Regions from separate parts of the Rhizobium sp. 10N414 genome, predicted to be linked through region 1. Evidence: riboswitches for the same ligand, from Rfam matches in the RefSeq annotation. Region 1 holds a riboswitch; the other holds the start of a gene.
What was found. Region 1 has a riboswitch for FMN ahead of AC1DE4_RS12735 (EamA family transporter). Riboswitches for the same ligand answer to the same signal wherever they lie in the genome.
Positions count from the first base shown of each region.

Region 1 (7,697 bases):
CCATCAGATTTTCCTTTCGAAGATGATCTGGCCAGTTGAGCCGACCGTAAGCCAAGCGTCCCCGGCATCCAAGCGATACCTGCTTGATCGCACGTGCTGTCATGTCAACTTCCTCCGCCGCATCACCAGTCGGAGACTTCGGCGCGTCCGACGATAGGCAACTCGCAAATCACTCGCTCAGCTACGCCATTGCGTCGCTTCTCGGAAGAAATGGCGACGACCGCAACACACCGCCCTATCTCCGCTGCAGGCGCTTGCTCCTTGCCTGGGCGACTGCTAGTGGCGAGGCATTTCATCACGCGGAGGATTTCCATGAAACAGCATTCTTTCGGCCACCTGCCCCATACCGTCACGAATATCGGCTTCGGCGCATGGCAGATCGGCGGCGCCTGGGGCGATGTGAGCGAAGCGGACGGTCGCGATGCGTTGAATGCGGCGCTCGATGCCGGTATGACCTTCATCGATACCGCCGACGTTTACGGCGACGGCCGGTCGGAAAAGATCATCGCCGACGTTCTTGCGACCCGTGGCGGAGAACGGCCGATGGTTGCGACAAAGGCAGGTCGCCGGCTCAACCCGCATGTCGCCGATGGCTACACCAAAGCCAACCTCGAAGGCTTCATCGATCGTAGCCTGAAGAACCTGAGGGTCGACAGCCTCGATCTCGTACAATTGCATTGCCCCCCGACCGAAGTGCTTTATCGCCAGGAGGTCTTCGAAGGCCTGAACGAATTGCAGAAAGCCGGCAAGATCATGGGATACGGCGTCAGTGTCGAGAAGGTCGAGGAAGCGCTGAAGGCAATCGAATATCCTGGCGTCGTCAGCATCCAGATCATCTACAACATCTTCCGCCAGCGGCCCCATCACCTGTTCTTCCAGGAGGCTCGACGGAGGAACATCGCCGTCATCGCCCGCGTGCCGCTCGCAAGCGGGCTGCTGTCAGGGAAGATCACCCGCGAGACGAAATTTGCGAGCGACGACCACCGCAATTTCAACCGCCACGGCGAGGCTTTCGATGTCGGCGAGACCTTCGCTGGCGTTCCCTTCGAGGTCGGCCTGCAGGCCGTGGAGGAAGTGCGCAAGCTCGTGCCATCAGGCACGACCATGGCGGCCTTCGCGCTGCGCTGGATCCTGATGAGCGATGCGGTCACTGTCGTCATTCCGGGTGCACGCAACGCCGAACAGGCACGCGCCAACGCTGCTGCAGCAAGCCTCGCGCCGCTCTCACACGAAGTGATGGAGGCCACGCGCGAGATCTACGACCGACTGGTCGCCCCTTACGTCCACCAGCGCTGGTAAGGCAGGCATTGCAAGAAAAATGGCCGGGCATAGACCCGGCCATTCTGTTTCTGGCTCAATCAATCTCAGTTCGTACCGACGAGGTTGACCTCGAAGAACAGAGTTTCACCCGAGGAATCATCCACGCCATCATTGTCCGTGACAGCGTAAGCCTTGCCGGAGGCGTCGAAGGCGAAACCTTCCAGCTTGTCAAGGACGTAGCCGTTGGTGGCAGTCTTCAGCTCCGGAAGGAAGTCGTGGGCTTCCGTCTTCTTGACGAGCGGCAACTCGCCTCCAAGCTTGCCGGGCTTCAGATCCGATACCGCGACCTTGTAGAGCTTCTTCAGCTTGGCTGCGTCACCGACGAGGTTGTCGCGCTCGATGATATAGACGCCGTCGCCCTGAGCGGAAATCTCAGACAGACCAACCCAACCGGCTTCGGACTTGTCCAGCGGATAGCGGACGGCGCCCCACTCCGTGCTCTTCGGGTTGTACGAGACGAGCTTTACGAAACCCTTCTCGTCATCCTTCCATTCGCGCTGAACAGCCATCCACAGGGTGGCATCGTCGCCGGAACCGATGATCGTCACGCCTTCGAAGCCGTAGCGGATTTCGTTGGCGGTCAGTTCGCTCGGCAGAGCGATTTCTTCCTTGATCTCGCCCTTCGGGTTTACGTGGTACAGCGCGTGCGGCAAAAGCTTCTCGCTGTTGCCTTCCGAGGCCAGCCAGAACCAGCCCTTCTCGTCGACGGCGATACCCTCGATATCGAGCTTTTGGGCCGGCTGGCCATCGCGCTTGACGGTCAGCGATTCGGTGATGACGGCCGGTTTCTTGGTGGCGTCGATAGTGTAGATCGTCGGCTGCATGCCGAGAACGCTGTCGCTGACGGCAAACAGCTGGCCCGGCTTTTCCGGAACGGCGGCAAGACCCGAAAGTGCTGCAAAGCCGAGCGGATTGCCCTCCTTCTCCGCCGCAACGATCTGCGGATAGGCCATTTCGCCTTCCGCAAGTTGATAGATCATTACGTGGGATCGCGGTCCGCCATCCTTGCCGAGATCGACTTCGTTGGCGGTGGCAAACAGATTGCGCGACGGGACGGCCACGCCACCCTCGGGCGAGACGCCGGACGGAAGGATCTGGACGAGTTGCGGTTCCGCGCCGGTATCCTTGTAGACGCCGACGACCGAAGCGCGCTCCGAAAGCAGGAAGATGTATTTCTGGCCGCCGAAGGTCGCGACCTCCAAGCCTTCCGGCTCAACACCCTTGGCGGAAGAGCGCTTGTCCGGATAGTGGCCGATATTGGCGACAGCGCGTTCGAACGAGGCACCGGATTCGTAAAGTACCTTTCCGGTCTTGTCGAAAATCGTGAAGCCGCGCGAGCCGCCTTGATAGTCGCCTTCGTTCGCAACGACCAGACGGTCGTTGTCCAGCCACTTCACGGCGTCGGGCTCGCGCAACACGCCCTTGAGTTCGCCGGTGAACCTCAGCGCGCCGTCGCGCTTGGTATCGATACCCGCGAGATCGACGCTGCCCGCAGGGAAGTGCGCCTTTACCGTTGCGGTCGCCGCGTCGATAATGACGATCTCGTTGTTTTCCTGCAGGGTCAGGGCGATCTCGTTCTGGTCGTTGAAGGAGACGAATTCCGGCTCCGGATCTTCGGGTGCGATGCCCGCCAGTCCAGTCAGCATCACGTGCTTGATCGAACCGCAATCGACCGCGCCGTTCTTGACCTGGAACACGACAAGGTCGCCTGCCGGCATCTGCGGAATCTTGCCGTCGTTCACCTCTTCGTCACGCTCGTTTTCGATCGCGATCGCGCCGAGCGTCTTGTCCTTGTTGAGTGCGATCGAATCCGGCTGCCCCCCAAGGTCGCATGCGTTCTCGATCTTCTTGGTGGCAACGTCGACGATCGCGAGACGCCCAGAAGGCTTTGCCTTGCTCTTCGACGTATTGACGGCAACGAGCGCCTTTCCGGCGGTTGATGTCACGGATGTCGGCTCGCCGTCCATCATCAGCGCGCCCCCGGCCTTCGGAGCCTTGGCGTCTGAGATATCGACAAAACCAATCGCTCCGAGTGGGCTGTCGCTATAGATCAGCGTCATGCCGTCGTCGGTAGCCGTGATGATTTCCGCCGAAGTGGCCGAGAGCTTGTCTTTCTCCTGTGGCAGGTTGGATGCCACCGGAAAGGTTGCGATACGATTGAAGACGGGCTCTGCGGCGGCCGGAAACGCGGCCGTCGCCAGGAGCGCCGCAACGAGCACTGTCTTGCGCGATACAGTTGTCATGAAATCCCCCATGAGTTCACACAAGGTTTTTCTGGGGGATGGGCATGACACCGGGATGACACCGATGTCATATTTTGAACGCGCTAGCGGGTCTCCCGCTCCTTCTTCATTTCGTTCCGCATGATGAAGAGCGATGCCCCAAGGATCAGCACCGCGCCCAACCACAGATAGCCGGTCGGCGCATAGCCGAAGACCAGCCAGCCGGCGAACGCGTTGAGCGGCAGCTTGAGATCGTCGAATGGCTGAATGTAAGCGGCATCGGCTGCCGAATAGGCTAACGTCAGGAAAATACTGCGCCATCACGGTCAGGAGGCCCGCCGCACGGTTGCGGTCGCGGCCCATCGCGCAGGGCCGATATACTCACCAAGGTAGATGCGTGCGCCCATGATGATGAAGAACGGAGACGTCATTACCAGCGCAATCGCCTGCCAGATGGGTACTTGCGCAAGCCCCGCGACCCAGGTCGTTACCCCCAAAGGCAGCCAAGGCGACTCGTACAACATGACGCCAGTGATAACGCGTTCTCATTGCCCCAAGACCGGCGCGCCAGAGAAAGGGCAGCGAGAACACCAGGGCAAAGGCATATTGCCAGAAGGCTGCCGAGGCCGAGAGGAAAGCGAGCTTCATCGTCAGCCATTGCGTGACGATATTGAGGATAGAGAAGGCGATGCCCGCGGCAATCATCCAGGCAGCACCGACCATTGCTCGCGAAGCGGAAAACGTAGGGGAAGTCTGATTCATGTCTTTCTTTCCGAAACCAACACAAATCAGGACGCATGAGCGCGATATGCAGCGAGGGCAGAATCCACCCTCGCCCGCTCCGCTCATTCTCTTTCATCCGGACTGTAACCGTCGGCTCCGGAATTGCACCGGATCTGCTGACCCTCTCGGCACACGACCAAAAGGCGCTCGCGGGCTGGGGCCAAGGCCTTTACCGCCGGTAGGTACTTTCACCCCGCCCTGAGAACGGTCATTTCGTATGACATGCCGCGCGTGCCGACAAGGCCGCGAAAAGCAAAAAGGGTTCGGCCGTGGCCGAACCCTTCGAAACTTGTGCCGCCGGTCTCGTTGCCCGGCCGCCAAGTAAATTCATATCAGCCGTTGACGGCGTCCTTCAGGCCCTTGCCGGGCGTGAACTTCGGCACGTTGCGAGCCGGAATATCGACTTCTGCGCCGGTGGACGGGTTGCGGCCCTTCGTGGCTGCGCGATGGGAGACGGTGAAGCTACCAAAACCAGCGAGGCGAACGTCGCCCTTGCCCTTCAGTTCAGCCTGGACGACTTCGAAAACAGCATCAACCGCGGAAGCAGCGTCGGTCTTCGAGAGTCCTGCCTTTTCGGCAACTGCGGACACGAGTTCATTCTTGTTCATGTTTCCACCCCTTTCTAAATGGTTCGAAACGACTCAAATCTATAAGCCAGGCGCAGAATAGAGTTCATCAGGCCCGCCGCACCCCAAAGAGCCTGCAAATCAAGGAAATGCAAGCACCCGTGTGCCAATTTCACAAAAAAAGGCTGGCGAAAACGCCAGCCTTTTCAGGGTTTTTAAGCAATTGGGCACGAATGTGGCAAACAAAGCTCAGTGAGCTATGGTTGCACCCGTTTCGTCGAGCCCTTCGACCGTCGCGATGACGGGCGTTTCCACCGTGCCATCCCACTCGATTGCTTCCGGTCTGCGGACCAGCGCATGCTTAATCACCTCGCCCATGCGGGACACCGGGATGATCTCCATGTTGTTCTTCACGTTATCCGGAATCTCCGCCAGATCCTTGGCGTTTTCTTCCGGAATCAGCACCTTCTTGATGCCACCGCGAAGCGCTGCGAGCAGCTTTTCCTTGAGGCCGCCGATCGGCAGAACACGACCGCGAAGGGTGATTTCACCCGTCATCGCCACGTTCTTGTCGACCGGGATGCCGGTCATGATTGAGACGATCGCGGTTGCCATGGCAACACCGGCCGACGGACCATCCTTCGGCGTCGCACCTTCCGGTACGTGCACGTGGATGTCGCTCTTGTCGAAGCGCGGAGGCTCGATGCCGAAATCGACGGCGCGCGAGCGGACATAGGATGCCGCTGCGGAAATCGATTCCTTCATGACTTCCTTCAGGTTGCCGGTCACGGTCATGCGACCCTTGCCCGGCATCATGACGCCTTCGATCGTCAGCAGTTCGCCGCCGACTTCCGTCCAGGCCAGGCCCGTTACCACGCCGACCTGATCTTCGCGCTCTGCTTCGCCGTGGCGGAAGCGCGGAACGCCCAGGTAGTCGTCGATGTTTTCGGCCGTCACATGAACGGACTTCGTCTTGCCCTTGATGATCTCGGTGACCGCCTTGCGGGCGAGCTTCATCAATTCGCGTTCGAAGTTACGAACACCAGCTTCGCGGGTGTACTGCTGGCTGATCGCCATCAGGGCATCGTCGCTGACCGAGAATTCATTCGGCTGCAGCGCATGTTCCTTGATGGCCTTCGGCAGCAGGTGCCGCTTGGCGATTTCGCGCTTTTCGTCTTCGGTGTAACCGGCGATACGGATGACTTCCATGCGGTCCATCAAAGGTGCCGGAATGTTCAGCGTATTCGCCGTCGTGATGAACATCACGTCCGACAGGTCGTATTCGACTTCCAGGTAGTGATCCATGAAGGTCGAGTTCTGAGCCGGATCCAGCACCTCGAGCAGAGCCGACGACGGATCGCCACGGAAATCCTGGCCCATCTTGTCGATTTCATCGAGCAGGAAGAGCGGGTTGGACTTCTTCGCCTTCTTCATCGACTGGATGACCTTGCCGGGCATCGAACCGATGTAGGTGCGGCGGTGACCGCGAATTTCAGCTTCGTCACGAACGCCACCGAGAGCCATGCGGACATACTCACGGCCGGTCGCCTTGGCGATCGACTGCGCGAGCGAGGTCTTGCCCACGCCCGGAGGACCAACGAGGCACAGGATCGGACCCTTGATCTTGGTCGCGCGGGCCTGGACAGCCAGATACTCGACGATACGCTCCTTGACCTTATCGAGACCGAAGTGATCGGCTTCGAGGATCTTCTCGGCGTTGTTGAGATCCGACTTGATCTTCGACTTCTTGCCCCACGGAATTCCGAGCAGCCAGTCGAGATAGTTGCGGACAACAGTCGCCTCAGCCGACATCGGGCTCATCTGCCGCAGCTTCTTCAGCTCGGCGTCAGCCTTTTCCTTGGCTTCCTTCGAAAGCTTGGTCTTGGCGATGCGCTCTTCCAGTTCGGCCATCTCGTCGCGGCCTTCCTCGCCGTCGCCAAGCTCCTTCTGGATCGCCTTCATCTGTTCGTTCAGGTAGTACTCGCGCTGGGTCTTCTCCATCTGGCGCTTGACGCGCGAGCGGATGCGCTTTTCGACCTGAAGGACCGAGATCTCGCCTTCCATGAAGCCGAGCGCCTTTTCGAGGCGTGCCTTGACACTGGTGGTTTCCAGCATCTCCTGCTTCTCGGTGATCTTGATCGACAGGTGCGAGGCAACCGTATCGGCGAGCTTCGAATAGTCGTCGATCTGGCTGGCAGCGCCAACGACCTCGGGCGAGATCTTCTTGTTGAGCTTTACGTAGCTCTCGAACTCGGAAACGACCGAGCGGCTGAGCGCTTCAAGCTCGACCGGATCGTCATGCGGTTCTTCGAGAACGTGACCAAGGGCTTCGTAAAAGTCCTCACGATCCGTGTAAGCGTCGATCTCGGCGCGGGCGCGACCTTCGACCAGAACCTTGACGGTGCCATCAGGCAGCTTCAGCAGCTGCAATACGTTGGCGACAGTACCGACATTGTGAATGGCAGACGGTTCCGGATCGTCATCGCTCGCATTGATCTGCGTGACGAGCATGATCTGCTTGTCCGATCCCATGACCTCCTCGAGCGCACGGATCGATTTCTCTCGGCCGACAAACAAGGGCACGATCATATGCGGGAAGACGACGATGTCGCGCAGGGGCAAAACCGGATATGCTGTGCTCGCAACTGACGTTTTCTTCGTCATTTTATTTCCTTTCCATCGTCCCGTTTCCGGGCTCTTCTGGCGCGGCCACTAGAACCGGGCCGCACTCCACTTGAGACAACAAGTGGAGGTTCTGATTATGCTTTTCAAGCTGCGCCATGGCCGGTGTCCCCCTGGACATGAC
Region 1 covers NZ_JBFTIN010000011.1:47,433-55,129, reverse strand. The annotation lists gene AC1DE4_RS12750 ((R)-mandelonitrile lyase) at 1-4, opposite strand, end outside; gene AC1DE4_RS12745 (aldo/keto reductase) at 313-1,299, shown strand; gene AC1DE4_RS12740 (esterase-like activity of phytase family protein) at 1,365-3,563, opposite strand; partial or broken gene AC1DE4_RS12735 (EamA family transporter) at 3,647-4,304, opposite strand; FMN riboswitch at 4,386-4,535, opposite strand; gene hupB (DNA-binding protein HupB) at 4,658-4,933, opposite strand; gene lon (endopeptidase La) at 5,141-7,555, opposite strand.

Region 2 (7,697 bases), on a different contig from region 1:
GCTGGTTTTGACGGCGGCGCGATCACCTCGGATGCCGGTGCGCTGCTGCTTCGCCACGTCGATGGGGCCATCGGGCTATTCGACCGGGTGGCCGGCTGCTTCGTTGATGGCCGCGATCCGAAGTGCACGGTCCACAGCATGCGCACGCTGGTCGGGCAGCGCATTGCGGCGATCGCGCTGGGCTACGAGGATGTCGACGATCACGACACGCTGCGCCACGACCCGGTACTTGCGCTGCTGTCGGAGCGGCTGACGCCGAAGCGACAAGACTGTGCGGTGCTTGCCGGCAAATCCACGTTGAACCGGCTGGAGCACGGCCGCCCCGGTGCGCCGACGCGCTATCATAAGATCGCCTATGACGCAGCGGCGCTGGAAGCGCTGTTCGTAGAGCTGTTCGTGGATGCACATGACAGGCCGCCGGAGGAGATCGTGCTCGATCTCGACGCCACCGACGATCCGCTGCACGGCCATCAGGAAGGGCGGTTCTTCCACGGCTATTATGACGGCTATTGCTATTTGCCGCTCTACATCTTCTGCGGCCGGCATCTGCTGGCGGCCAAGTTGCGGCGCTCCAATATCGACGCCAGCGCCGGCGCGGTCGAGGAGGTCGGGCGGATCGTCAAGCAGATCCGCGCGCGCTGGCCCAACGTCCGCATCATCCTGCGGGCCGATTCCGGCTTTGCCCGCGACGAACTGATGGACTGGTGCGAGGCAAACGGCGTCGACTATGTATTTGGCCTTGCCCGCAACAAGCGGTTGGAAAAGAAGATCGCCGAGGCCCTGGAGGAAGCGAGCTTTGCGGCCAAGGCAAGCGGCCAGGCTGCCCGCGTCTTCCGCGACTTCCTGTGGTCGACGAAGGACAGCTGGTCATGCCGACGGCGGGTGGTGGCCAAGGCCGAATGGACGGTGGCGGGGGCCAATCCGCGCTTCATCGTCACCTCGCTGGAACCGGAATACTGGGAGGCACAACCGCTTTACGAGGAGCTCTACTGCGCGCGCGGCGACATGGAGAACCGCATCAAGGAATGCCAGCTCGATCTCTATGCCGACCGCACCAGCGCCCACACCATGCTCGCCAATCAGTTGCGGCTCTGGTTTGCATCCTTGGCCTATGTGCTGATCTGTGCGCTACGCCGCCTCGGCCTCACCGGTAGCCGCCTTGCCGATGCCACCTGCGGCACGATCCGATTGAAGCTCTTGAAGATCGGCGCCCAGGTCCGCATCTCGGTCCGCCGCATCAAGGTCGCGATGGCTTCGGCCTGCCCCTATGCCGAGGAATTTGCCCTGGCTCACGCCCGAATATGCGCTGCGGCCCGATGATGCCGCCGGACCCGAGCCCTTCCCGCCAACGACAGAGGATACATCGCCGGCCCAAACAAAACGCCCCACATCGCGGCGACGACCGCGCGCGTCCCCGGTATCGACGCCACGCCACCCGACACCGCGCCCAATCAATACCAGAGGCGCTGTGAGAAAAGCGGGCTAGATCGGCGAGTTCCCGCGAAGAAAAGATGTTGCCAGATCGCGCGAGAAGCTCGGACGGCTCGACGGCGCCCGATGCCTACAATCGCGAGCGTTATGCTGCCGAAAAGGTCGATTGTCTCCCTGACGAACGGATCGGCTTGCATGAGCAGCTTTGCCTCCCGAGACGGTGTCACACCTTGTACGGGTAACAGCTTTGGTTTGGCGCCGGTCAAACGAGCAAGACGAGTCGTCAGCTGCGTCGCATGCGTTTGTACGGAGGGATCTCCCATGCCGCCGAGGGTTTGGATGACGTACTTTGACTGTGCACTCTTTTGCGGATGGATGTTCTCCACCGCAGTTTATCGCGACGTTCTCTTGCGGACTGATGTAGTGAATGTCTATGTTACGCATGTTCTCAGGGCGGGGTGTAATTCCCCACCGGCGGTATCGAGGCAACTCGGAGCCCGCGAGCGCCTTCGCGAAAGCGAAGGGTCAGCAGATCCGGTGAGATGCCGGAGCCGACGGTCATAGTCCGGATGGAAGAGAGCAACGCAGGGGTCGTCGTGTTTGACGACGACTTGTATCTTGTTCGCCCAAGGGAAAAATTGTGGCTGTTAAAGGCCATGCTCGCCGCTCACCGCGGCAACCCTTGAAAGGCAGAAGAGAATGGCAATTTCCAAGATTGATGATGCGATCGCCGCGATTGCCCGTGGCGAGATCGTCGTTGTTGTCGATGACCGCGACCGTGAAAACGAAGGGGATCTCGTGATTGCCTCCCAAGCAATCACTCCTCAATCCATCGCGTTCATGATGAACTACGCACGTGGCCTCATCTGCGTCGCGATGGAAGGCGAAAGGCTCGACGAACTCGATATTCCCCTGATGGTTTCGCGCAATACCGAAGTGCTCGAAACGGCGTTCACCGTGTCCGTGGACTATATCCCAGAAACAACAACCGGGATTTCTGCCGCCGATCGCGCAGCGACCGTTCGGGCCCTCGTCACTGACGGTTCTCGTCCCGAGGATTTTGCGCGTCCAGGACATATCTTCCCGCTGAGAGCCCGTCCAAACGGCGTTCTATCTCGTCCGGGCCACACGGAAGCGGCGGTTGACCTTGCCCGGCTTGCTGGTCTTTCACCATCCGGAGTGATCTGCGAAGTGGCAAACGACGACGGAACGATGGCTCGGCTACCCGAGCTGGAAGTGTTTGCTGAACGACACGGTCTCCACCTAATCACGATCGAAGATCTCATCGCGTATAGAACGTCCAGCCTGTCTTCTCAGGCCGCATGATTTTCGGAACTGCAAGCGCGATTTCCTGTGGGGAATCGCGCCGAAGCTAAAGATGGACGTCAGCCGACGGGCGGGTAGCAAAGTACGGCTGCGTGCGCCATGTCCGCCATCGGATAGCTTTTTAGGGGACGCTTCCGTTCCCGTTGGCCTTTAGGCGGCTAAAAACGCCCAAGTCTCGCACTGCCGCGGCTACTAAGGCTAAAACATCCAAGGGTGGGTCAGTCGCCGACACGTTTTCGGCCGCAGCGTTAGACATCGATGGCGAAATAACTGAGCTCAGATCTCAGTTGGCTCAAAAAGCGGACCAAATGATTTCGGTGTGGCCGGACCAGCATCCGACACGAGCTTGTTGTCGTCGTCTGAAAGATAAAGCCCCTTAGCGCCTGCTGCAGCAGCCCTTGCCGTGGCTTTCCGTTGCTGTCGAGTTCCGCAGAGAAAATCAGGGTGTCGGATTCTTTTGAACTATCCGCTCAAGACTCAAGCTTTACCGCCGCTTATGTTCACTATATGTTCTGCCTCGATATAGCGAGGTGGACGCGCAGTGAAAATCGATATCCGATTGCATCGAGATAAAATGCGCTTAGCGCAAACAAAGCTGGCTTCGTTGGCCGACGACCATCCTTTGCGGGAGAAATATTACCTCTGGATACAAGAACTCGATGACCTGATGGCCGGAAGCGAGTCCAGTTTCTATGAAAGTGACTCTCGGAAGCATAACGCCGTCGTTCAAGCCCAATCGAGGGGAGTGGATGATTGTGATGAAGTCCTTGATGAAGAAATAGATCGAAAGGGAATCAGTTTGCCTGTCGGCCCGGGAGTTGCTTGCAATGACAAGCGCCCAGTTCATTCTAGGCAGGCAGACCGGTTGAAATGCTCGGCGGGCGTTGACGAGCGAAGAAAAGAACTAATGGCCGAAAACCAATGGCTTCGTGACATGCTTGGGCGATATGGCAATTCGGTCGACGACGGGCGAAGGCAGCGCGCCGCATCCCCTAGCGGGGGGCAGCCGGCAAACGATGCCTCTGACGGGCCAGTTGTCGCGCTTATCGATAAACCACTATCGAATAAACGTTGAGTGCTCTACCATACGAAGCTCCAAGAAGCTTCGGTTGACCGAGATGACTTTGGAAAAGGGCAAAACCTACCACATCAATGGCAAAGGCAGGAAGCGGCAGGAGGCAACCCTACGTCAACGCCTTCGGCTCAAGTGGCTGCCTTTTGGAGACGGCGCCAAACCCGAGGCTATTGATCAATACGAGCAGTTTCTTGCTCTGGCGGATGATGAACAGCGCGTGTTTATGGCGACCCTCGACGCCGATGAAGCCGAACTTTGCAACGCATTGATGGCCGCCAGGGCGATGTATGTCGACCCCACCGGTCGTAAGGATGGAAGCATTACGGAAGCCAAGGTTGAGGCCCATCCCGAACGGTATCAATGGAAGCCGGAGTAAACGCGCCGCCTGCGCAAAGCGCGACATTACCGCCTACTATCGCTAGCCCTACTTCTTACCCTTGGTAGCTGCGGTCTTCTTTGGCTCAACGATAGCAGGGGTCGTCCCAGCCCATGCCAGTCCGTTGGCAAAGCTACTGCAGGCCTCAGGTGCGCCAACAAGGACGATCGCCGACAGAAGTTGCCCGTTCATCCTCTCCCGGGCTTGCCTGATGTCGGCTTCTTTAGCGCCCAGTGCGCATGCTCGCGCCAACTTGCTCTCGGCATCCGACCACATGGCTGCAAACTAGCCGTATCCGCCGAAGGCCGGACAGTTGCGGGCGACAGCTTCTGCGCCAGCGTAACGGTTCAGGTGCGCCTCCTCCATAGGCGAGGACGCAGGCGTGGTGGTCGCGCAAGCGGTCAGCGTAGTGGCTAGCAGCACCGCAACGTATGCGTTTTTCGTCGGAAGAAGTCTTGGGGTACAAGGGCTTGGAAACAGACATCACAAGGATCGGCCACGACTACGGTCCTGGTCTGGACTTCCGAACCAGCAAAGACGTCGAAGTCTTGGGTAAGCCTTTTGCAAAGTTTGCGGGGGCAGTCTCGCTACCTGTCAGGACCAGTGCGTCTCCACCTCATCCTGCCAAGCATTCAATCTTTACCGGAACGGCATGTGCGTGATGCTTAGCGTTCGCAAGCCGACGAGGTGAAATTTGCCTTCTGTGGCGGGTGCTCGGTCAAACTGAGAGGCGTCGCGTTGGTTGTGATGAGCAAGCCCGCGAAGATGCGTAAGTAAATTGAGAACGCTTTTCCAAGCGGCTGTTCCCGCAGCTTCCAGCTTTGACATTCCGGGGACAGCCAGTCCACCTTCTGATGTGTGACCCATAGTCGCTGACGCGTCACCATTCTGTCGCTCCTTCGTCCTCGCCCTATCTCCGAGCGAGATACTCGGTCCGAACTAGGAGATACCACCCATGCCCGATACGACCGCATCTGTTCCCGCGCCCAAAGACCCCCACCTCCGCAAGCTCGCCAACTGCATTCGGTTCCTTTCCATGGACGCGGTCCAGAGGGCCAAAAGCGGTCACCCCGGCATGCCAATGGGCATGGCAGACATCGCGGCCGTGCTTTTCTCTGAATTCATGAAGTTCGATAGCAAGGACCCATACTGGTACGACCGTGACCGGTTCCTGATCTCGAACGGTCATGGCTCGATGCTGCTCTACAGCCTTCTGTATCTGACCGGCTACGAGGATATGACCATCGATGAGATCAAGAATTTTCGCCAAATCGGTTCGCGAACAGCAGGGCACCCAGAATACCATCACGCGACAGGTATCGAAACGACGACCGGTCCACTGGGGCAGGGGCTGGCCAACGGGGTCGGCATAGCCCTGGCCGAGCGGATCATGAACGCAAAGTTCGGCGACGATCTTTCGAACCATTACACCTACGTCTTCCATGGCGACGGTTGCCTGATGGAAGGTATCAGCCAGGAAGCCATCGCGCTCGCAGGTCACCTGAAACTCGGGAAGCTCATCTATTTCTGGGATGACAACTCGATTTCCATCGACGGCGCGACCAGCCTCGCCGAGTCCGATGACCATCAGGCGCGTTTCCGTTCGGCCAACTGGCATGTCCTGCAGATCGACGGGCACGATACCGATGCTATCAGGGCAGCGATCATCGAGGCGCGGAAGGTCACCGACCGACCGTCGATGATCGCCTGCAAGACGATCATCGGTTTCGGCTTCCCGACAAAGGCCGGCACCCAGAAAGCGCACAGTGATGCGCCAGGGGAGGAAGAGATTGCGGGCGCAAGAAAGATCCTGAACTGGTCGCCGCCTCCGTTCGAGATCCCAGGTGACCTGCTTGAGGCGTGGCGCTCCATTGGCTCAAAGGGGCAAAACCAGCGGATGGCGTGGGCAGTGCGCGTCCAAACCGCGAACGAGGAAATCCGCACGGAGTTCGCGCGCCGGATGAAAGGTGAGTTGCCGCACGACTGGCGCAAGTCGATCGAGGCGGCCAAAAGTGAGTTGCTGGCAAGCGAGAAGGATATGGCCACTCGCCAAGCCAGTGGTACCGTCCTTAATCACTTGGCCGAGGCCGTACCGGAGCTGATCGGTGGTTCAGCCGATCTGACGCCGTCCAACAACACGAAAGCCAAGTCCCAGGTCGAGATCGCCCCCGGTCAGTATGCGGGCTCCTACATCCATTATGGCGCCCGCGAGCATGGTATGGCCGCCACGATCAATGGCATCGCCCTTCACGGGGGATTGATTCCGTACGGCGGCACGTTCCTGACGTTCTCTGATTACGCGCGACCTGCCATTCGCCTTGCCGCCATGATGGAAATCCGCTCGATCTTTGTGATGACGCACGATTCTATCGGCCTGGGCGAAGATGGGCCGACCCATCAGCCAGTCGAGCATCTGTCCGCACTTCGGGCAATCCCAGGGCTCGCTGTTTACCGTCCGGGTGATCCGATTGAAACGGCAGAATGCTGGGAAGCAATTCTCGACGCTCCCCGCAGAGCTGCTCTCATCGCACTGTCCCGGCAGCCAATGCCATTGCTGCGCAGGGACCCTGGAAGCGAAAACCTGTCAGCCAAAGGCGGGTACGTGCTGCTGGAAGCCGAAGGCGGCGAGCGTCAGCTGACTATCATGGCGACCGGCTCAGAACTCCATCTGGCAGTCCAAGCTCGGGATCGGTTGCAGGCCGGAGGTATTCGGACCGCCGTCGTCTCGATGCCATGCCGACTATTGTTCGAGGCTCAGGCGCCCGAGTACAAGAGGAAGGTACTCGGCGCGGGATCTGCGAGGGTCGCTGTAGAGGCTGCCGTCCAGGACAGCTGGGACCGATATCTCGGGTTCAATGGTCGGTTCGTGGGTATGCATAGTTTCGGCGCATCCGGAAAGATCGATGACGTCTACAACAAGTTCGGCATCACAGTGGATGCCGTGGTCAAAGCCAGCGGGGAAGCCCTGGCCGCCGGTTCTGCTTGACGAGGCTACTCACGTTGATCGTGTGCCCCAAGGTGCTCGTCCCATCTTGGGGACCCCGCATATCTTCTAACTCTTCGATGATAACGATCTAGTTTTTCGCCATTCCGCTTTACTAGGCGGCACCCCAACTAAGATCCCAAAATCCAAACGATTGGGCGTCGACGGTTACCGTCGGCTTGGCCCGTGGGACAACAAGCATGACAAAGTCAAATGTAGAATTCGGCGTCGATACCTTTGGGGACGTAACACACGACGCCAACGGCCAGCCTGAAACGTATGCTCAGGTCATCCGGAATGTCATCAAGGAGGCCGTGGCAGCCGACCAGGTTGGGATCGATTTCTTCGGGATTGGCGAACACCATCGCGAGGATTTCGCGGTATCCAGCCCGGAAACTGTCCTTGCGGCCGTTGCGACGGTGACAGATAGGATCAAGCTGGGTTCGGCCGTCACGGTGCTGAGTTCGGACGACCCCGTGCGCGTTTATCAGCGGTTCGCAACTGTC
Region 2 covers NZ_JBFTIN010000068.1:12,762-20,458, reverse strand. The annotation lists gene AC1DE4_RS30610 (IS1380 family transposase) at 1-1,320, shown strand, start outside; partial or broken gene AC1DE4_RS30605 (sugar-binding domain-containing protein) at 1,481-1,817, opposite strand; FMN riboswitch at 1,872-2,016, shown strand; gene ribB (3,4-dihydroxy-2-butanone-4-phosphate synthase) at 2,131-2,757, shown strand; gene AC1DE4_RS30595 (hypothetical protein) at 3,299-3,832, shown strand; gene AC1DE4_RS30590 (hypothetical protein) at 3,867-4,208, shown strand; gene tkt (transketolase) at 5,164-7,194, shown strand; gene AC1DE4_RS30580 (LLM class flavin-dependent oxidoreductase) at 7,392-7,697, shown strand, end outside.
Region 2: linked by a shared signal. The riboswitch ahead of ribB (3,4-dihydroxy-2-butanone-4-phosphate synthase) and the one ahead of AC1DE4_RS12735 (EamA family transporter) in region 1 are both predicted to bind FMN.